4 regions of the Geobacillus sp. YF-1 genome follow, and region 4 is predicted to be linked to each of the others. Evidence: riboswitches for the same ligand, from Rfam matches in the RefSeq annotation. Region 4 holds a riboswitch; each other region holds the start of a gene.

Region 1 (5,272 bases), 600 kb from region 4:
CCAAAACGCCATGGAAGTCGGATGAATGACAAGTTTTTGCGAAAAAATCCCTGCCCCCAATGCAAAGCAGACAACATACACCCCTAGTGACAATAAGAAATACGGGAAATGAGTGTGAATGGCTCGCTTGATCATCATCAATGCCCCCTCACATGCGCCGCGCATATCGAGAACTGTGCCACAATACAAGGTAAAGCATCACGACAAACAAACCGCTGTACCACGCCCAACTCCAACCTTTCAAGAGCATAAAAAAGGCCGAAACGAGCGATGAAAAGGTGGTGATGTAAATTAACAAGCGATGAAACGAATGATTTCCAGCTGCAATCAACATATACCCTGCATAATCACGCGGAGATGTCAATGCCGCTTGTTCACCGCTGGCTAAAACAAGGCAGAACACTTCATAATCGGTGCGCAAAATCCGTTTCACAACAAACGGATAGGCGGGCAGCATCAGTATCGCTCCGATTACCGCCCACACCCCTCGCTGCACTCCCGATAATCCGATATATTCGATAAACAGCCATCCGCTGCGATCAGGCATGGGTAACTCCCTAATCGCTCAAGCAGCGTCCATTTCGCTTCAATTAACGATCCAAGGGGAGGCGGAGAAAGAAGCCGAAAAACAAGGAGACGCTCCATTTCGCTTTCAAACTGAAAAATGTCTGGAAAGGCATCGGTCATGGCTCGCAACGTCCCTGTCATGACCAAGTATACTTCGAACAGAAACAAAAACAAAAGGATCGCTCCGTTGTGAACGGCCGCCAACAGCGGCAAATTCGCTCCAGCAACCAAGAACAATTCCCCTGGCAGAAACAGCGTCCAAGGCGGCTTGGCCAACTCCTTTGCTTTGCGCATGAACAGACAAAGATCCTTATATAAAATCGCATTGTTCGTGCCGCGAACCACTAATACCTCAATGGCACGCAGCTGCCATGAATACAGCTTATCCATCGCCTTGCTGGAATGAGAGGCGCGAAGGAAAGGAAAACAAAGCAGTGCCAACAGTACAAACCCAGCTCCAACAAGTGATAAAGCAGTGCTTGAAAAGGACCATCCTTCCCCTAAGTGGGCCATGCGTTGATAAAATTGCTGTTGCCAGTGAGCAACGTAATCATCCATATGCGCAAGATAAGAAAGCGACAACCCATACATCCGAACCGCTTGGCGGGACAATTGCAACAGCGGCATTATCGCCGCAAGCACAGCATACCCGATCGCCAATGAGGCCATGCGAAAGAACAAAGCTGAACATACACGAGCCGCTCTAGTTGTTGAACCGCGCATCATATGCGATATGACATACAGAAGCAGCACCATCGCTTGCCCAAGCCATACCCACACCGCTCCTCTCACCCCAAACTTGGCGATCAAGCCGACAGAGGGAGGGAGAAACAACGGCGATAGACGCAGCAAAGACACCGCATAGTGAAGGCCTAGCAACCGCCTCCATACGTGATCATCCCGCACACTAGACAACCGCAAATAGTCAAAATGGTAGCGGCGCTCCAACGCCTCTTTTGACTCCAGCGAAACCCCGATTAAAGGACCGACCGATAAAAAGAAAAGAATCAACATCGTCACAACAGGACGAAACATCATTGTCGATCGAAAACAGATCACTGCAACGAGCGCCGACGAAATGAGCCATTTCGTCGCTTCCAACAACAACAGTGTCGTCCGCGGGGAAAACGGTGATTTTCGCTGTAAAGGGGCGATACTGCTTCGCTGTTTTTGGAGATACCATAGCCATACGAGTCTCACGGCTCTTCCCCCTTTCATCTCATAGGAACGGCAGGGGCCTTTCTCCTCCTGCCGGTTTCCATGTTACCATGCAATTGCCGCTTTTTTTCCCCGCTCAGCCACGATTTTTTTTCACCGTTGCTACAAACGCTGACCAACCAATTTCCAAAATGGCATCGACTCCGCCTGACAAAATCGCAGTAATTCCAAGAATCATCGAAACGAGCGTGGAGCCGGTCAGCACGATCGAAACAACAGTTGTAGCAACTGCTTGCGACACGCCGAGCGTTCCGGCAATAAGCGTGAACTACTCGGATTTCAAATCCGATCGGACTTTATTTTATTTTCCGCAATAAACGCGAATAAACGATCCCATAAACAAGAACGGCCGCAATCAATGCGATTTTTCCCCACATTGGCGTCTTAGCCGCTTTTAAGCCAAAGGCAAGGACAATAAACAACACAAACGGCAGGCTAATGAGAATAAAATACGGCCACGACCATCGTTTCATTTCTTTCACTCCTGTCTGTGACGCCATTTCTATTAAATTCCTTGTTACCATCATCCATTTTTTTATTGTACACTTTGACTCTTAAAAAAAAGAGAAATGGGTTGACGTTTTTCGTCTTTTTTTAACATATTTCGACATTTTTTTGTGCTATCGAAACAAAAGGCTCTTCACTAAAAGTTGTACTTGATTTTTTTCATGACACATCTTAACTTAATGCATCCACGAAAGAACAGAAGCCAATCATTTTTTGCCTACACCTGTTCAGAGAAGTGCACGTTGTGGTGATGAACCAAGCAAAAAAGCAATTGGTAAGAAATTGGTGTCAGCGCAAGGAGATGTTCAATAGCCAAAACACAATAGAGTGTGTGACAACGGTTTTTCACCAGCCTCAATCGAAAAACAGCGCATGGCTTCGTTGAACATCGGCCACTGGAGAATGTCTTTCCCTGCTGAACGTTCGATTGGCAAGCAAAGAGAAAACATCGATTGCCCGCATGGCGGCAGGTGTTTGTAGCGCTATTTCCGATTTTTACAATCATACTATAGATGAGCAAATTCGCTAACACAAATTGACAACTAAACAAAAAAGGAGACATAACAAAAAACAGCTCCATGTCGCCTAAGGGGTGCCCTGTTTGTCTCTTAGGGTATGGAAATTACTGAAAAATACTCATCTACAGAATCATACAAGAGTTCCTTCTCCCTTGATCGGGCAAATCTTTGGCAAATTTCTTGCTTCACTGTATTGAATAATTTCAAAAAATACATTAAATTATATAGTAATCACCCAAACGGGACGATACAATTGGATACGAATTTTCTTATCAAGAGAGGGGGAGGGACTGGCCCAGTGAACCCTCAGCAACCTGGCCGCGGCCAAGGTGCTAAATCCAGACAGGCAGCAGCCTGGAAGATAAGAAGAAGCGAACGGAAAGTCTTCTTCTTATGGAAGACTTTTTTCTTTTACTTGCCAAGAAACGGGGGAATGGAACATGGGATTGCTTGATGAGCTGAAACAACGCGTGCTGATCGCCGACGGGGCGATGGGGACGCTTCTCTATTCGCATGGGGTTGACCGTTGTTTTGAAGAATTGAATCTATCGAAACCGGAAGACATCGTCCATATTCACGAAGCCTATATCGCCGCGGGCGCCGACGTCATCCAGACGAATACCTACGGCGCCAACTATGTGAAACTCGCCCGCTACGGCTTGCAAGATGAGGTGCCGGCCATCAACCGGGCGGCGGTGCGGCTCGCCAAACAAGCCGCCAACGGTCGGGCGTACGTGCTCGGGACCATCGGCGGACTGCGCACGTTAAACAAAAGCGCCGTGCCGCTTGATGAAGTGAAGCGGACGTTCCGCGAGCAACTGTTTGTCTTGCTCGCCGAGGGGGTCGATGGCGTGCTGCTCGAGACGTATTACGATTTAGAAGAGTTGGAGACGGTGCTCGCCATCGCCCGCAAAGAGACGGACTTGCCGGTCATCGCCCATGTGTCGCTCCATGAAGTGGGCGTCTTGCAAGACGGCACGCCGCTCGCTGACGCCCTCGCCCGCTTAGAAGCGCTTGGCGCCGATGTCGTCGGGCTCAACTGCCGGCTCGGGCCGTACTATATGCTTCAATCGCTCGAGGAAGTGCCGCTGCCAACGCACGCCTTTTTATCGGCGTACCCGAACGCGAGCCTCCCCGACTATCGCGACGGCCGGCTCGTCTATGAGACGAATGCCGAATACTTCGAGGAAACGGCGAAAGCGTTTCGCGACCAAGGGGTGCGGCTGCTCGGCGGATGCTGCGGCACGACGCCGAACCATATTGAAGCGATGGCGCGGGCGCTGCAAGACCGGACGCCGGCAACGGAAAAAACGGTCAAACGGCGCGCCGTGTCGGTGTCGGTCCAATCCGACGCCCCATCGGCAGCGACGCCGCTTCCCGAACTTGTCCGCGCCCGCCGCTCGGTGATCGTCGAGCTCGATCCCCCGAAAAAATTGGGCATTGACAAATTTCTCGCCGGGGCGAAAGCGCTCCATGACGCCGGCATTGACGCGCTGACGCTGGCTGACAACTCGCTCGCCACACCGCGCATCAGCAACGCCGCCGTCGCGACCATCATCAAAGAGCGGCTCGGCGTCCGCCCGCTCGTGCATATTACGTGCCGCGACCGCAACTTGATCGGTCTGCAGTCGCACTTGATGGGCCTGCATACGCTCGGCATCACCGACGTGCTCGCCATTACCGGCGACCCGTCAAAAATCGGCGACTTCCCGGGAGCGACATCGGTGTACGATTTATCGTCGTTTGATTTAATCCGCTTGATCCGCCAGTTTAATGAAGGATTGTCGTATTCGGGCAAACCGCTCGGACAAAAAACGAACTTCTCGATCGGCGCAGCGTTCAATCCGAACGTCCGTCACTTGGATAAGGCCGTCGAACGGATGGAGAAAAAAATTCAATGCGGCGCCCACTATTTCTTGACCCAGCCGATTTATTCGGAAGAGAAAATCGTGGCCGTGTACGAAGCGACGAAACATTTGGACGCGCCGATTTACATCGGCATTATGCCGCTTGTGAGCGCGCGCAACGCCGAGTTTTTGCATCATGAGGTGCCGGGCATTACGCTGTCCGACGACATTCGCGCCCGCATGGCCGCCTGCGGCGACGACCCGGTGCGGGCGGCGCGCGAAGGAATCGCCATCGCCAAAGCGCTCATTGATGCGGCGTTCGACTTGTTTCACGGCATTTATTTCATTACGCCGTTTTTGCGCTACGACATGACCGTGGAGCTCGTCCGCTACATTCACGAAAAAGAAGCGGCTGCGAAAGAAAGGAAGGTTGTTCATGGCTGACCTCATCTTCGAACAACAGCTGCAGCGAAAAATTCTTGTCATCGACGGCGCCATGGGCACCATGATCCAAAGCGCCAACTTATCAGCCGCCGACTTTGGCGGCGAGGCGTATGAAGGGTGCAACGAATACTTGACCATCACCGCTCCGCACGTCATCCGCCATATTCATGA
Region 2 (5,272 bases), 390 kb from region 4:
GTTCCATCGGAGTAAAGCCGCCGACCCAAATCGTGACGATGTTGCCCTCGCCGTTTAAATCTTCGGCGAGCGTCTTTAACGTTTTCCAAGCGAGGCTATAGTCGTCTTGGTCGATGACGGTGACGCCGGGAATGTTCAAATCGTTGTCAAACGCCACAACCGGAATGCCTTTGGCGACGGCTTTTTTTACCGGACCTTCGAGCGCATCGGCGCGGCCGTGGTCAAGCAAAATCGCGTCGACGTTTTGTGTAATGGCCGTTTCAACATACGATGCCATCTTTGTCAAATCGTTGTCGGCGTTGTAAATTTGCACTTCGCCGCCGAATTTTTGCACTTGTTCTTTCACGCCGGCGATGTATTGCGAGGAGAATGTGCCGATCGATAGTTGCATAATGGCGGCGATTTTCACCGGCTTTTTCAGTTTTTCCGGAATGGCCGCCTGCTCGCTGCTCGCGGCGGTGGAGCTGTTGGACGATGTGGCGTCGTTGTTGTTCGTTTGTTTCGTTTCGTTGGCCGGCTTGGCGCTCATGGCATCTTGCTCGTTCGTGCAGCCGGTTAAGATGGAAAACACCGTAAAGAAAAGAAGAAAAAGAGGTGATAAGGCTTTAAATCGTTTCATACTGCTCCTCCTTTGCGAATAACGATGGCAGCGCCGTTTCGTAATGGCCGCGGACGATGCCTTTTTCGGTAATGATGGCGGTAATGAGTTCGTTTGGTGTCACGTCAAACGCCGGGTTGTACACGTTGACGCCTTCCGGGGCGATGCGCACACCGGCGAGATGGGTCACTTCGTCCGGATGGCGCTCTTCAATCGGGATGTCCGCCCCTGTTTTTGTCTTGATGTCGATCGTAGACAGCGGCGCGGCGACGTAAAACGGAATGCCGAACGATTGAGCGAGCAAAGCGAGGCCGAACGTGCCGATTTTGTTCGCCGTGTCGCCGTTTCGCGCGATCCGGTCGGCGCCGACGATGATGGCGTTAATATGTTTCGCCTTGATCGTTTGCGCCGCCATGTTGTCGGTGATGAGCGTCACATCGACGCCCGCCTGCATGAGTTCCCATGTGGTCAGGCGCGCCCCTTGCAAAACGGGACGTGTCTCAAGGGCGTAGACGGACAGCTCGATTCCTTTTTCTTTCGCCAAATAAAATGGAGCAAGCGCCGTTCCGTAGCGGGCGGTGGCGATCGAACCGGCGTTGCAAATCGTCATCACCCGGTCGCCCGGGCGGAAAAGGGACAAGGCGTATTCGCCGATGCGGCGGCACACATCCTCATCTTCGATTTGGATGCGGATCGCTTCGTGAATGAGCGTTGTTTTCGCTTCGTTGACGGAAGCGGCGCTGTTGGCGGCGGCGACGAGCCGATCGAGCGCCCAAAACAAGTTGACGGCCGTCGGGCGCGCGCTCGCTAAGTAGTCGCGGTCTTGTTGCAAGCGGCGCTGAAATTCGTCCACCGCTTCGGTTTCATAGCGCGAGGCGGCGAGCGCCAAGCCATAGGCGGCCGTGATGCCGATCGCCGGCGCCCCGCGCACTTTCAACGTCGCGATCGCCTCATGGACGTCTTCGAGCGTATGCAAGTCGATGTATTCGGTGACCGATGGCAGTTTTTGCTGGTTTAAAATCGTGATATGCGTCTCACGCCATTCGACAGAGCGCGGGATGGCAAATGAGTTCATCGTCGTCTTCCTTTCTCGGTTGATCGATTGGCCCAAGCTGGCGTTGGACGGCCGGCCCGGGCAGAGGGTGTCATCGTTCCGTTTCGATAAACAGGCGGCGGAAGCCGTCCGTTCCCGCCAGTTCGGCGCGCTCAACGATCAGGCGGCGGCCAAGGCGGAGCGCGTGCCGTTTCGCGGCGAGCCGTTCGTCTTTTTGTTCAATGCCGTCGAGATCCGCCACATGGGCGAGGCCGATCGTCCGGCGGATGACTTCGCAGCCGGCAAAACCGACGGCGTCAATGAACGCTTGCCGCAGCACCTCATCAAGCAGTCCGGGCGTCGCGGCGTACGTTTCGACGCTTTCCGTCTGCCACAGCTCAGCGAAAATGGACGTAAACACCTTCCATGTTGAGTCGATGTGAACAAAGAGCGGTTGACGCTCCGCTTCAGGACGGGACAACGCATTTAACAGCAAATTGGCGAAAAATTGGCCAAGGTCAAACCCGATCGGGCCGTAAAAGGCGAATTCCGGGTCGATCACTTTCGTTTCGTCGTCGCTGGCGAAAATGCTGCCAGTGTGTAAGTCTCCGTGCAGCAGCACATCCGCTTCAGTCAAAAACTTGCGCTTCAGCTTCGCCGCTTCGAGGCGGAGGCGGTCATCTTCCCAAAGCGCTTCAACGTCTGGGCGCAATTCGTCCTCAAAGTTGTTCGTGTCATGGTCGAAAAACGGATCGGTGAAGACGAGATCTTCCGTAATTTTGCATAGCTCTGGATTGACAAAGCTTTGCGCCAACTTCTTTTTCTCTTGTTGGTTCATGCCGAAATCAGACGTGTAAAACGCCGTTTTGGCGATGAATTCGCCGATATGCCGGGACAACAGCGGGTACGTTTTCCCTTCGATCAGCCCTTTGCGCGCGATTTGCAAGCGAGACAAATCTTCCATTACCGTGATGGCGAGCGATTCGTCGGAATAATAGACTTTTGGGACGTATTGCGGCACATAGCTGGCAAACGTGCGCAGCGCGTTGCTTTCAATGACCGCGCGCTTTAACGTAAGCGGCCAGCTTTCCCCGACGACTTTCGCGTACGGCAGCGCTTGTTTGATGATGACGCCTTGCTTTGTTGCTTGGTCGACGATATGGAAAACAAGGTTCAAGTTTCCGTCGCCGATCTCGCGGCAGGCAAGCGGCGCCCCGTCGCGGAACAAGCCGAGGCGGACGGCGAGGGCGGTCGCTTTTTGTTCGGTGAGCGGTTCGTAAACAGCTGATTGGACAATCGTCATTTTCACGTTCCCCCTTTACGTTTTGGCAAATGAAAAAGCCTCTTTCGCATACGGAAAGAGGCTTGAAGATTATTTGTCTTCACGCCTCTTATCTTTCAGAAAGACAGCGGTCTTTCTGTTGGACTTAGCACCGTGCCCTGCGGAAGCGGGTCGCTTCCGGCGCCGCCCTTGGCGTGCGCCCTATCTCACGATAGCATTACGGTCGGTTGCTGGGCTTCATTGGGCCAATTCCCTCAGCCAACTCTTGATAAGAGTACCGGTCTGGCTATTGAGTTTTTGCAATTTTCGCGATGTTAACAATCGTTTGGTTGCTTGATTCGAATGATACAGGTTGGGCAGGCGGATTGTCAATACGTTTTGAAAAATTTTTTTGCCGCCTCGTCGTAATCGCGCGGCCGGCGGTCGGCAAACACTGGGATGCGCGCACGCACCTGTTTAACGAGCGCCGGGTCGATGTCCGCCAGAAGAACGCCCGGCTTTTCATCGGCCTCGGCGATGATTTCGCCCCACGGGTCGATGACGAGCGAATGGCCGGCAAAGACGTTGTTCGGGTCGCTTCCGGCCCGATTGCAAGCGATGACGTAGCATTGATTTTCAATCGCTCGCGCCATCAGCAGCGTCCGCCAATGGTGAAGGCGAGGAAGCGGCCATTCGGCGACGACAAACAGCACTTCCGCCCCGGCTAAAGCATGGACGCGAATCCACTCCGGAAAGCGGATGTCATAGCAAATGACTCCGGCGCACGACAGCCCGTCAAGCGAAAATAAGCCTGGCGCGTTTCCCGGCTGCAAATACAAATGCTCATCCATCAGTTGGAACAGATGAAGTTTGCTATATTCACTGACGATTTGGCCGCTTCGGTCGGCGACGATCATCGTGTTCGTCACACCGGCGGCGGTTTTTTTGGCGACTGAGCCGGCGACGAAATGGACGCCATATGTTTGCGCCAGGCGGGAGGCGAACGCTTTCGCCCGCCCGGCATCGTCATCGGCAATTTCGTCCAAGCGCGTCAAGTCATAGCCGGTCGTCCATAGTTCCGGAAGCACGACGATGTCGGCTCCTTCGTTGGCGGCGGATTGCACGGCTGTTTCGGCTTGCTGTTCGTTCGTTTGCGGATCGCCAAACGCGATATCGAGCTGGAGGCACGCGATGCGGATGGTCATTGTTTTTCACCCCAATGAAAAAATTTGCTTTACATTTTGCTTTTTACGATATATGATGTTGCACTAGAATTTCAAGAATTTTTCAAGAAGGTGTGGGCGATGACGATCGAATTTCCTTTTTCCGAACTGCTTGAACAGCTGCCGAAGCAGTTTTTTGCTTCGCTTGTCGCCAAAGTGGGAGAGAAAATCAAGGCCGGGCATGATGTCATTAATTTAGGGCAAGGCAATCCGGACCAGCCGACGCCGAAGCATATTGTCGAGGCGATGCAGCGGGCGGCGGCCAACCCGAAATACCATAAATACTCGCCGTTTCAAGGCTACTCGTTTTTGAAAGAAGCCGTTGCCGCCTTTTATGCACGCGAGTACGGAGTTGAGGTCGACCCGACCCGCGAAGTCGCCATTTTGTTTGGCGGCAAGGCCGGGCTTGTCGAGCTGCCGCTTTGCCTCGTCAACCCGGGCGATGCGGTGCTCGTCCCGGATCCGGGCTATCCGGATTACTGGTCGGGAATCGCGCTCGCCCGCGCGCGGATGGAAATGATGCCGCTTGTCGCCGAGCAGCAATTTTTGCCCGATTACAGCACCATTCCGGCGGCGGTTGCCGACCAAGCGAAACTGATGTTTTTAAACTATCCGAACAACCCGACCGGTGCGACGGCGACAAAAGAATTTTTCGCCGAGACGGTGGCGTTCGCCGCCAAGCACGGCATCGCCGTCGTGCACGACTTTGCCTATGGGGCGATCGGTTTTGACGGCAAAAAGCCGGTTAGCTTCCTCGAAGTTGACGGGGCGAAAGATGTCGGGGTGGAAATTTACACGTTTTCGAAAACGTACAATATGGCCGGCTGGCGCGTCGCGTTTGCCGTCGGCAACGAGCGGATCATTCGGGCGCTTGAGCTGCTGCAAGATCATTTGTACGTCAGCCTGTTCGGCGCCGTCCAAGAAGCGGCGGCCGCAGCACTTCTCGGCCCGCAAGATTGCGTCAACGAGCTTGTCGCGCTGTATGAAGCGCGCCGCAACGCCTTCATCGCCGCGTTGCGCGAGATCGGCTGGGAAGCACCGGCGCCGTCCGGGTCGTTTTTCGCCTGGCTCCCCGTACCGAAAGGGTGGTCGTCCGCCGAGTTTGCCGATGTGCTCCTTGAGCGGGCGCATGTCGCCGTCGCTCCGGGCATCGGCTT
Region 3 (5,272 bases), 1.7 Mb from region 4:
TTGGTCGACGAGCCGCTGACGAAAGAGCAGCTCGCCGACCTGCATCGGAAAAGCGGGCTGCCGCTGAAAACATTTTTTAATACAAGCGGGTTGAAATACCGCGAGCTCGGATTAAAGGACAAGCTTGACGGCGCATCGGAAGACGAGATGCTCGATTGGCTCGCTTCGGACGGAATGCTGGTGAAGCGGCCGATTTTGACGGATGGCGAGCGGGTGATCGTCGGGTTTCGCGAGTCGGCGTATGAATCGTTTTTTGGACAGGCGCCGGCCGTGAATCGGTAATGAGTTCGCCATCCGGGCACGGCGGAACGGCAACAGCGAAAGGGGCAAACGGGGGTTGTTCCGCCGGTTCGGGCGGTCGGCGTAGACAACGGTTTTCGACAGGGCGGGTGCGAAGCCCAAAAATTTTTCGCCGGCCGAACAGACAGACGGTGAGTTTTCGCGGAAAATCGGTTATGATGAAGAGGAGCACACTTTTTTGTCGCAATGGAGGGATTCGATGAACACGCCAAAGGAACTTCGCTATACGAAAGAGCATGAGTGGGTGCGCGTCGAAGGAGAACACGTGCGCATCGGCATTACGGATTACGCGCAATCCGAGTTGGGGGATATCGTCTTTGTCGAACTGCCGGAAGTGGGCGCGCAGCTGAAAGCGAACGAGCCGTTCGGCAGCGTTGAGTCGGTGAAAACCGTCTCGGAGCTGTACGCGCCGGTCAGCGGAACGGTCGTCGAAGTAAACGAGGCGCTCAACGATCATCCGGAGTATGTCAACGAATCGCCGTACGAGAAAGCGTGGATGATCGTCGTGAAACCGAGCGACACCCGTGAGATTGACCAATTATTGACAGCGGAACAATACGAAGCGATGGTGACGGAAGGATAAACATGGCCGTCATTTTCGGCTCAATTCGGGCACCCTATACATATGGAAGAAATGAAACAAGGGGGTGCGAAAGATGGCGCTGCAATCGGCGCGCATCGATGTGACCGATCGGGTAATCGGCAAATGGAACGGCCGCACGCTTGATTTGTATGCGGAAGGGGAGCTGATCGGCCATGTTCCGCTTCCGGAGACCGTTCCGTTAAAAAGCGGCTATACAGTGCAAAATGGAAAAGTTTACAAAGACGTGACCGCTACCGTTGAGCCGGGGCAAAAATATGTCGACTGCGACGGGGAAGCGGGCTGGTGTTGAAAGGCAACGGTGGATGGCCGTTGCTTTTTTTCAACCTTTGGCTCGCATCGATCATACAATAGAGCAACATTGGTGGAGTTAGGTGGGGCGGATATGCGACAAGTGGAAAAGGTGATCATCGTCGAGGGGAGATCGGATAAACAAAAGGTGGCGGCGGTGTTGAATGAACCGGTCGTGATCGTGTGTACGAACGGGACGATCAGCGATGCCCGCTTGGAAGAGTTGGCCGACGAGTTCGAAGGCCAAGATGTATACGTGCTTGCCGACGCCGATGAGGCGGGGGAGAAGCTGCGCCGCCAGTTTCGCCGCATGTTTCCCGAAGCCGAACATATTTATATTGACCGGGCGTACCGGGAAGTGGCGGCCGCTCCGCTTTGGCATTTGGCACAAGTGTTGCTGCGCGCCGATTTTGAGGTGCGCATGGAATGGTTGATGAAGGGGGGAAGCGGGTGAACGCGATCGATCGCAATGAGCTCAGAAAAACGATCGAGAACGAGCCGCTTTTGGCGCTGTATTTGTATACCCCGCTATGCGGCACATGTCAATTGGCGCGGCGGATGCTCGTGATTATCGAGCAGCTATTCCCGACGTTGCCGTTTTACGAAACGGATATCAACTATATTCCCGAGCAGGCCGTGGAGTGGCAAATTTCCAGCGTTCCATGCTTGCTTCTTTTTGTTGACGGAGCGATGGCCGGCAAATGGTATGCGTTCCCTTCCGTCACCGATTTGTATGAGCAACTGCAAGCCCGGCTGCCGCGTTGACTGTCCCCTTTTTTGACTCCGTTTGACACATTTCTTGGGAAATGACAAAAACGGCGTCCGTTCGTCAACAGGCTGTCGAGATTTTTGTAAAGGATTCTTGCCCCCACATATGGAAATAGAGAACAAAGGACATGGGGGTGATGGTCAATGGAAGTGCGTGAGTTTGTGGAACGGTTCATCGAGCGGATGCAAATGTTGCGTCATTTGTTGCCGATTTTGCCGGACGAGCAGTTATGCGTTCGGTTTGAAAGCGACGGGGAGGCCGCTTCCGTCTTGCTTGGCAAAGAGCCGGCCATCGTTGAGTGCGAGAACGATGAACGAAACACGTTGACGGTGCGCGGTTCGAAGGAAGCGCTCGCCTCCTTGCTGAGCGGTGAGCTGAAGCTGCAGCAGCTCGTCCGGCTGCAAGAAGTGCACGTATCGGGAAGCTTCCGCCATTTATTGCTGCTGGAGTCGCTCCTCCATTTGGCCAAGCCGTATCGGCATGTCGGATAAAAAATGGGTTGACACGATTCGACATCCGATGATACAATCACATTCGTAACCAAATTGAATACATTCGCGTTGCGCTCTTATCAAGAGAGGTGGAGGGATGTGCCCAATGAAGCCCGGCAACCGTCAGCGCTTGCGCTGAAATGGTGCCAATTCACACAAAGCAGCCTGCTTTGAGAGATAAGAGACGGAATGGTAGACAATACCTTTCTGTTCTCCGCGGGCAGAAAGGTTTTCTTTTTGCGCTTGCTTGGGCGCTGGGCGTGAACAGCCCGCTTCGGCTGCTTGCGCGGGCGCGCTCGGCGGCGGGGCTTGCGCCTGCTGGCGAACGGGAAGCGCACGGCAAGAAAGGAAGGTGAAACGATGATCACCCTTGAACAGGTGACGAAAGTATACCAAGCGGCCAACGGTGCGGTGACAGCCGTTGACAACGTGTCGCTTGAGATTCGCGAAGGAGAAATTTTTGGAATTATCGGCTACAGCGGGGCCGGAAAAAGTTCGCTCATTCGGCTGTTAAACGGATTGGAAAAACCGACGAGCGGTCGGGTGATCGTCGCCGGCCGCGACATGGCGCGCGTGAAAGGTCGGGAGCTTCGAAACGCCCGTCAGGAAATCGGCATGATTTTCCAGCATTTCAACTTGCTTTGGTCGCGCACCGTCAGGGAAAATATCGCTTTTCCGCTCGAGATCGCCGGTGTTCCGAGAGAGGAACGGCAAAAGCGCGTCGATGAGCTCATCCAGCTTGTCGGTCTCACCGGGCGGGAAGAGGCGTATCCGTCGCAGCTGAGCGGCGGGCAAAAGCAGCGGGTCGGCATCGCGCGGGCGCTCGCCAACAATCCGAAAGTCCTGCTTTGCGATGAGGCGACGTCCGCCCTCGATCCGCAGACGACGGACGCGATTTTGGATTTGCTCGTTGACATCAACAAGCGGCTCGGGCTGACGATCGTGCTCATCACCCATGAAATGCACGTCATTCGCAAAATTTGCGACCGCGTCGCGGTGATGGAAAGCGGCAAAATCGTCGAACAAGGCGACGTGCTGCACGTGTTCCGGAACCCGCAGCAGCCGATTACGAAACGGTTCGTCAAGCAGCTGGTCGAGCCGGAGGAAACCGAAGAAGCTGTCTCGCATCTGTTCGGCCAATACCCGAACGGGGTGATCGCGCAGTTGACGTTTGTCGGCGCCGCCGCTGGACAGCCGCTCATTACGCAAGTCGTCCGCCAATTTGCTGTTGATGTCAACATTTTGCAAGGAAAAATTTCACAAACCCATCAAGGCGCCTACGGCGTGCTGTTTGTGCACATCGACGGGGCGGCGGATGAAATCGGTCGGGCGCTCGACTATATTCAAGACCAACAAGTGGCGGTGGAGGTGATTCACGATGCTCGCTAACCTCCTGCCGAACGTGCAATGGGAAACGATGTGGGCGGCAACGGTCGAGACGCTGTACATGACCGGCATGGCGGTCGCCGCCACGTTCGTCCTCGGAGTGGTGCTTGGGCTGCTGTTATTTTTAACGGCAAAGGGAAACCTATGGGAGAACCGGCTGGCCAATACGGTCATCGCGGCGTTCGTCAACATTTTCCGCTCCATTCCGTTCATTATTTTGATCATTTTGCTTATTCCGTTTACGAAATGGCTCGTCGGGACGATGCTCGGCGCCAACGCGGCGCTGCCGGCGCTCATCATCGGTGCGGCGCCGTTTTACGCCCGCATGGTTGAGATCGCCCTCCGCGAAATTGACAAAGGGGTCATTGAAGCGGCGCAGGCGATGGGCGCCTCGACGTGGACGATCATTTGGAAGGTGCTTTTGCCGGAATCGTTGCCAGCCCTTGTCTCGGGGATTACCGTCACCGCGGTGTCGCTTGTCGGCTATACGGCGATGGCTGGCGTTGTCGGCGCCGGTGGACTTGGGAATTTGGCGTATTTGGAAGGATTTCAGCGCAGCCATAACGATGTGACGTTTGTCGCGACCGTGTTGGTGCTTGTGATTGTCTTTGTCATTCAGTGGATCGGTGACATTGTCACTTCCAAAATAGATAAACGATAAAAGGAGGAAAAAATCGATGAAAAAATGGCTTGGCGTGCTGTTCGCTTCCGTCTTGGTGTTCGCCTTGGCGGCTTGCGGCGGCAACAACAACGCCGCCGATGAGGGTGGCAACGGCAAATTGGTAAAACTGAAAGTCGGCGCCTCGAACGTGCCGCATGCGGAAATTTTGGAAAAAGCGAAACCGATTTTGAAGAAAAAAGGCATTGACTTGGAGATCATTACGTTCCAAGACTATATTTTGCCGAACAAAGCGTTGGCCGACAAAGAAATTGATGCCAACTACTTCCAACACATTCCTTATTTAGAGTCGCAAATGAAAGAGCATGGCTACCAATTCGTTAACGCCGGTGGCATCCATATTGAGCCGATCGGCTTGTACTCGAAAAAATACAAAAGCATCGAAGAGCTGCCGGACGGCGCAACGATCATCATGAGCAACTCGGTCGCCGACCACGGCCGTATTTTGTCAATGCTGCAAGAAAAAGGGCTCATTAAACTGAAACCGGGCGTCGATAAAACGAAAGCGACGGTGAACGACATCGTCGAAAATCCGAAGCATTTGAAGTTTAAGGCCGATGTCGACGCTGGGCTGCTGCCGCAAATTTACAAAAACGGCGAAGGCGATGCGGTGCTGATCAATGCCAACTATGCGCTGGACGCCGGCTTGGATCCGGCGAAAGACCCGATCGCTGTGGAGTCGCCGAAAAACAATCCGTATGTGAACATTGTCGCCGTGCGCAAAGGCGATGAAAACCGGAAGGAAATCAAAACAT
Region 4 (5,272 bases):
GCGCCGCCGCCGTGCGATACAACGCTCGGCGTTCGCTTGACAGAAGCCCGGGACGGCTATGCGAAAGGAGTATGGAAGGTAAGCGAATCGCTGCTCAATGGAAACGGCGTCATTATGGGCGGGTTTGTCGGCGCGGCGGCCGATATCGTGATGGCGTATGCGGTGACGACCTTGCTTCGCGATGACCAAATGCACGCTTCGATCAACTTGCACACGACGTTTCATCGTCCGCTGGAAGCCGGGGAAGCGGAAATCGAGGCGCTAGTGGAAAAACCCGGGCGAACGGTCGTTTATGTGACCGCCACCGTGCGGCAAAACGGCAAAGAGGTGGCGAGCGCCACGTCATCCGTGCTCATCATGGAAAAACGATGAAGGTCATTCGTGCGAGCGGGTCATGGACAGGATTCCGAAAGAAAGCCAAACAGGCTGGTGAAAAACGGTTGTTTCTTTTGAACAATGGGGGAGCGTGTGAAAGACGCTCCTGATGCGACAGGGCTTTTCTATTTGAGAGGCGAGGCCGGTAAGCGGCCTGTCTCCTTAAATCACCGCCCCTCAAAACCTACTGGAAAGAAAGCGGCATTTCGGACAACGGCTCCGGCCGCCTTGGCCCTTCACAACGGGCAGGGGGAATGATGATGGGCTTTGCCCGCCAGCGCGAGCCGAACTGCAGGGGGCGCTCAGTTCCTAACCGCCCTCGGCGGCAAAGCGCCGAAGAAAGCGCTGCCAAAAACAGCGGCTTTTCGGCGCTTTTTGCTGTTTGTTAAGGGCGGACAAACGTTTTCGGCATCACAACGGCGACGACTTGCCCGCGGGCGCATAATTCACCGTTCGCGAACACTTCGGTGTCAACTTGCCATTTTTTCGGATGAATTTCCGTCACCGTGCCGATGGCCACAAGCGGCACCCCGTGCGGCGTCGGTTTGAGAAAATCGACGTGCAGCGAAGCGGTGACAAAGCGCGGCGGCGTCTCCCCGCTGCCCGGCTCATGGCCGTTTTTCCGGTGCAACGCCAGCGCCGCTGAACCGGTGCCGTGGCAGTCGATGAGCGAGGCGATCAATCCGCCGTACACAAATCCAGGGATGGCTGTATGTTCGGGGCGCGGCGTGTATACGGTCACCGTCTTGTCCCCTTGCCATCCGGTGCGGAAATGGTGGCCCGTCTCATTCAAACGGCCGCAGCCATAGCACCAAGCGAATTCATCCGGATAGTCGTCTTGAATGGCGTGAACGATCGTTTCTTCCACTACACATCTCCCCCTCTCTTTTTCTAGTATACCATTGAATAGAGAGAACGACGACTCTTATTTAGGAAGATGGCTGCTTAGTGATGGACAAGACTGGCGAGAGAATGCGCGGCACGAGGCCCTAACGGCCAGACGGCAAATGCATAGGCGGTCCAAACAGCGGACCGCCCGTGTTTATTGTGCAGATCGCTCCGGCTCGTAAAATTCGATCCATTCCCCGTCCGGGCCGAGGAAAAACAAATATTTCGCCCCGTTCGGAAGCTCGGTAATGTCCTCCCAAACGAGTGGAACGCCAAGCGACACGAGCCGCTCTTTCTCTTGCTCAATGCCTTCGACCGTAAATGCGACGTGATGCACTTTTCCTTCCGTCGGCAAATCCGGATTGTATCCTTCGATGAGTTCGACGATGACTTGCCCGTCAAGCCCCAAAAACGCCAGTTTCATCGTCCCGTTCGTATGAATCATCTCGCTGAGCAGCTCGAGGCCGACGACGTTTTGATAAAATGCTTTCGATGTTTCGATATCTTTCACTTGGATGCCGACGTGTTCAAATTTTTTGACTGCCATTCGCTGTTCTTCCTTTCTCTCATGTTCTACAATTCAATGGAAAACACAGCCCGCAAATACGGGGTCATTCGCGGTGGAAAAATGTCCTTTTTTCCTAGCTCCATCCATACATAGCGGTCAAGAGCATACGGTCCTTCCGCTTTCCATTCCTCCGCCTCATCGTTCGTCAGCACGATGGAAAACATCGTTCCTTGCGCTTCCCCATACAAATGGACATATCCGTCCCCGCGGTCGATATGCACCACCGCCTGCCGATCGAACCGGATGAGCTCCGTCCGCACGCAGCGCATGACGTGAACGGCAAACGTCGCCGCCGGCAAATGCGCTGCCATGCAAGCGCGGAGCGACAGTCGTTCGGCCACTGCTTCCCCCTCACCTCCCATCATCAAAAACCCCCCTTCCGCCTCGGAATGACGCGAAAGGGGGTGGCCGTTCTTATCATCCAAAGCGACATCGCTTTGCGGGTGTTAGCACCTTGCCAGCGGCAGGTTGCTGTGGGGTCATCAAGCCCGTTCTCTCGCCCACTCTTGATAAGACGTATGCAATTTGTCTTCTATCTTATCATACATCATCAAAGGCGGCAATCGTCATTGTTCGACTTCCGGCTGCTCGGACGTGACGCCGACATCTTTCCACGTCAGTTTCGATCCCGGATCGACCGTGAAGTTGGCGACGCGGTTGTTGACGGCATAAATGGCCGAACGATACAACGTCGGAATGACCGGAACTTCTTCGTTCATCAATTTTTGCCATTCACTGTAAATTTTCCGGCGATATTCTTTGTCAAACGCCTGTTCAGAATGGCCTTTTTCCAACAGTTCATCGTTTTTCTCATTCACCCAGCGCGAGTAGTTGAACATGACGTTCCGTCCATACAATCCGTATGGATCGACGTCCGTGCCCGTCCCCCACGCGGCTGCGTAAACGTCCACTTTCGGATCGTCTTTTTCGACCATATCATAGAAGGAGTTGAACTCCGCCAAGCGTCCGTCCACCAGCTGAACATCGAGGCCGACATCTTTCCAGCATTGCATATAAAATTTAGCCAACGGTTCAGCGATGTCCCCGCCGCTCATCGCCAAGAAGTTGATCTTGAATTTTTTGCCGTTCGGGTCTTCGCGGAGGCCATCGCCATCCACATCTTTATACCCCGCTTCATCCAACAATTGCTTCGCTTTTTCCGGATTGTACGTATACCCTTTGATCGAACTGTCATGATAGCCCGGGAACGACGGCGGAATGAGCGTGTTCGCCGGGAAGCGCAAACCATGATACAGGCGGTCGGCCACCTCTTGGTTGTTGATGGCGTACGCCATCGCTTGGCGCAGTTTTTTGTTTTGGAATTTCGGATTGTCCATGACGTTTTCCTGCTTTTTCGCATCCCAGTGGCCGAGTTTAAAGCCGATATAGTTGTACGCTAGGTCCACTCTGCCGATAAACTGAATGTTTTTCGTCCCTTTCGCGTTCAAATATTGGTCGGTCGGGAACTCGGCGACGTCAATTTCGCCTTTTTTCAGCGCTTGCAGGACGACTTGCGGGCTGACGACTTTCAAAATGACGCCTTCCAAGTTCGGTTTGCCGGCCCAGTAGTCATCATTGCGGACAAACTCGACCGACTCGCCCGGAACGATTTTCTTCACTTTGAACGGTCCGAAGCCGATCGGGTTTTTCCGGATTTTATCCGATTTCGCCAAGTCTTTGATCGGAATGTCTTTCAAGTAATGCTTCGGCAGCGGATACGCCCAAATGCCGGTCAACACCGACGGATTGGCCTGTTTCCATGTAATCGTCAACGTCTTTTTGTCGATGACTTTAATGCCGGAAATTTTATTCGCTTTGCCGCTATGATATTCTTCCATCCCGACGATGCCTTGGATGAGCGCATCGCCATAGCGGACGCCCGTGTAATCTTTACTGCCAATGACCAAATAGGCGTACTCCAAGTCTTCGGCGGTCACCGGCTGGCCGTCATGCCAGTTGACGTTGTCTTTGATGCGGATCGTCATCGTCTTTTTGTCTTTCGACAACTCGTATGTGGCAGCGCCGTCATTCGTAATCTCATAGTCGCTGTTCGTTCGGAAAAGCGACTCGTCAAAAAATTGCAAAATCTCCGCGTCGGGCGTTCCCGTGTAGAACGCATAGCTGAGCGTCCCTTCAAACGGCGTGTCGGACACAAGGCCGTATTTCAGCACGCCGCCGTCAATGATTTTCCCGTCGTTTTTCACCGTCATCGGGAATTTGCTGATGTCTTCCTTCTGAGCTGCCGGTTTTTCGTTGTTGTTGCCCTTTCCGCTCGTTGTGTCGGATTTGCCCGTGCACCCGGCGAGCACGAGCAAGAGCGCGGCGAGAGCCGCCAACCATCTTTGCTTCACATTTTCTCCCCCTTATCCTAATCGTTGTCTTGCATCAGCCGCACGTTTCAACGCTTGGCCGATGAAATTTATGCACAGCATCATCACTAAAATAAGCAATGATGCAGGCAACCAAACCCACCATTTGTTTTGCAGCACATCCGGATTGGTCGCGTAACTGACGAGCGTGCCCAAGCTCGGCGTGCTCTCCGGCAGCCCGAAGCCAAGATACGTGAGCCCAGACTCGATGCCGATGTTGCCCGCCAAATTTAACGTCAAATTGACGATAATGATCGAACTGAGGTTAGGCAAAATTTGAAAAATAATGATTTTCCAATCCGGCGTGCCGAGCGTTTTTGACGCGCTGACATAATCCAGCTCGCGCTCGGCCAGCGTTTTGGCGCGGATCAGCCGAGCTTTGCCCGTCCACAAAAACGCGCTCATGATCAAAATGAACGTCAATACATTATATTTAGGCACAATGGCGACAAAAACAATAACGAGCATCAAAAACGGCAGAACGAGAATGAAATCGATGATGCGCATAATGACATTGTCAATCCAGCCGCCAAAATACCCAGCAATCAGCCCGATCGCCAGCCCGATGAGGCCGGTAATAAGCGTAATGGCCAGCCCGATCGTAAACGAGTTGCGGGCGCCGATGATGAGCTGGCCAAACACGTCGCGCCCCCCGTAGTCTGTGCCAAGCCAGTGTTCCGCTGACGGCGGAGAATAGATGGAAAGAAAATCGACTTTCACGATTTCCTCTTGATCCAAAAAGAGTGACACGCCATAGACGATCGCCAAAAGGATTCCTAAAATGATGAGCGAGCCAAGCGCGAGCCGATCCCGAACTACCTCCCGCCACATGATCGAAAAGGCGGAAGGGCTTTTCTCGATGTTCGCTCCAGCCGGCGTTGGGTCGCTGATTTCCGCTTTCATGTCAGCCGTCTTCCTCCTTTCCTACTCAATCCGGATGCGCGGGTCGACCGCACTCAAAATGATGTCCGACAACAGCGTGCCCACGAGCGTCGCCAGGCCGGAAATCATGACGAGCGCCGTCACGACGCTGTAATCCCGCTGCATAATCGACTGCAAAAACAGCTGGCCA

The links. Region 4 has a riboswitch for S-adenosylmethionine ahead of ACTVIM_RS06685 (hypothetical protein). Riboswitches for the same ligand answer to the same signal wherever they lie in the genome.
Positions count from the first base shown of each region.
Region 1: it holds a riboswitch for S-adenosylmethionine, as region 4 does, so the genes downstream of both, ACTVIM_RS03610 (bifunctional homocysteine S-methyltransferase/methylenetetrahydrofolate reductase) here and ACTVIM_RS06685 (hypothetical protein) in region 4, are expected to answer to the same signal.
Region 2: it holds a riboswitch for S-adenosylmethionine, as region 4 does, so the genes downstream of both, mtnK (S-methyl-5-thioribose kinase) here and ACTVIM_RS06685 (hypothetical protein) in region 4, are expected to answer to the same signal.
Region 3: it holds a riboswitch for S-adenosylmethionine, as region 4 does, so the genes downstream of both, ACTVIM_RS14825 (methionine ABC transporter ATP-binding protein) here and ACTVIM_RS06685 (hypothetical protein) in region 4, are expected to answer to the same signal.

Region 1 is NZ_CP199850.1:716,965-722,236, reverse strand. It holds gene ACTVIM_RS03635 (stage II sporulation protein M) at 1-135, opposite strand, end outside; gene ACTVIM_RS03630 (hypothetical protein) at 149-484, opposite strand; gene ACTVIM_RS03625 (hypothetical protein) at 472-1,767, opposite strand; gene ACTVIM_RS03620 (uberolysin/carnocyclin family circular bacteriocin) at 1,862-2,026, opposite strand; gene ACTVIM_RS03615 (hypothetical protein) at 2,082-2,258, opposite strand; SAM riboswitch class I at 3,077-3,178, shown strand; gene ACTVIM_RS03610 (bifunctional homocysteine S-methyltransferase/methylenetetrahydrofolate reductase) at 3,251-5,101, shown strand; gene metH (methionine synthase) at 5,094-5,272, shown strand, end outside.
Region 2 is NZ_CP199850.1:928,710-933,981, forward strand. It holds gene ACTVIM_RS04700 (sugar ABC transporter substrate-binding protein) at 1-619, opposite strand, end outside; gene mtnA (S-methyl-5-thioribose-1-phosphate isomerase) at 606-1,673, opposite strand; gene mtnK (S-methyl-5-thioribose kinase) at 1,744-2,934, opposite strand; SAM riboswitch class I at 3,020-3,188, opposite strand; gene ACTVIM_RS04715 (carbon-nitrogen family hydrolase) at 3,282-4,097, opposite strand; gene ACTVIM_RS04720 (pyridoxal phosphate-dependent aminotransferase) at 4,197-5,272, shown strand, end outside.
Region 3 is NZ_CP199850.1:2,984,298-2,989,569, reverse strand. It holds gene ACTVIM_RS14855 (arsenate reductase family protein) at 1-282, shown strand, start outside; gene gcvH (glycine cleavage system protein GcvH) at 500-883, shown strand; gene ACTVIM_RS14845 (YusG family protein) at 957-1,193, shown strand; gene ACTVIM_RS14840 (toprim domain-containing protein) at 1,287-1,646, shown strand; gene ACTVIM_RS14835 (thioredoxin family protein) at 1,643-1,957, shown strand; gene ACTVIM_RS14830 (hypothetical protein) at 2,105-2,452, shown strand; SAM riboswitch class I at 2,527-2,636, shown strand; gene ACTVIM_RS14825 (methionine ABC transporter ATP-binding protein) at 2,813-3,841, shown strand; gene ACTVIM_RS14820 (methionine ABC transporter permease) at 3,831-4,499, shown strand; gene ACTVIM_RS14815 (MetQ/NlpA family ABC transporter substrate-binding protein) at 4,516-5,272, shown strand, end outside.
Region 4 is NZ_CP199850.1:1,321,193-1,326,464, reverse strand. It holds gene ACTVIM_RS06700 (PaaI family thioesterase) at 1-372, shown strand, start outside; gene ACTVIM_RS06695 (PaaI family thioesterase) at 761-1,243, opposite strand; gene ACTVIM_RS06690 (VOC family protein) at 1,418-1,810, opposite strand; gene ACTVIM_RS06685 (hypothetical protein) at 1,837-2,193, opposite strand; SAM riboswitch class I at 2,243-2,347, opposite strand; gene opp4A (oligopeptide ABC transporter substrate-binding protein) at 2,398-4,182, opposite strand; gene ACTVIM_RS06675 (ABC transporter permease) at 4,195-5,103, opposite strand; gene opp4B (oligopeptide ABC transporter permease) at 5,125-5,272, opposite strand, start outside.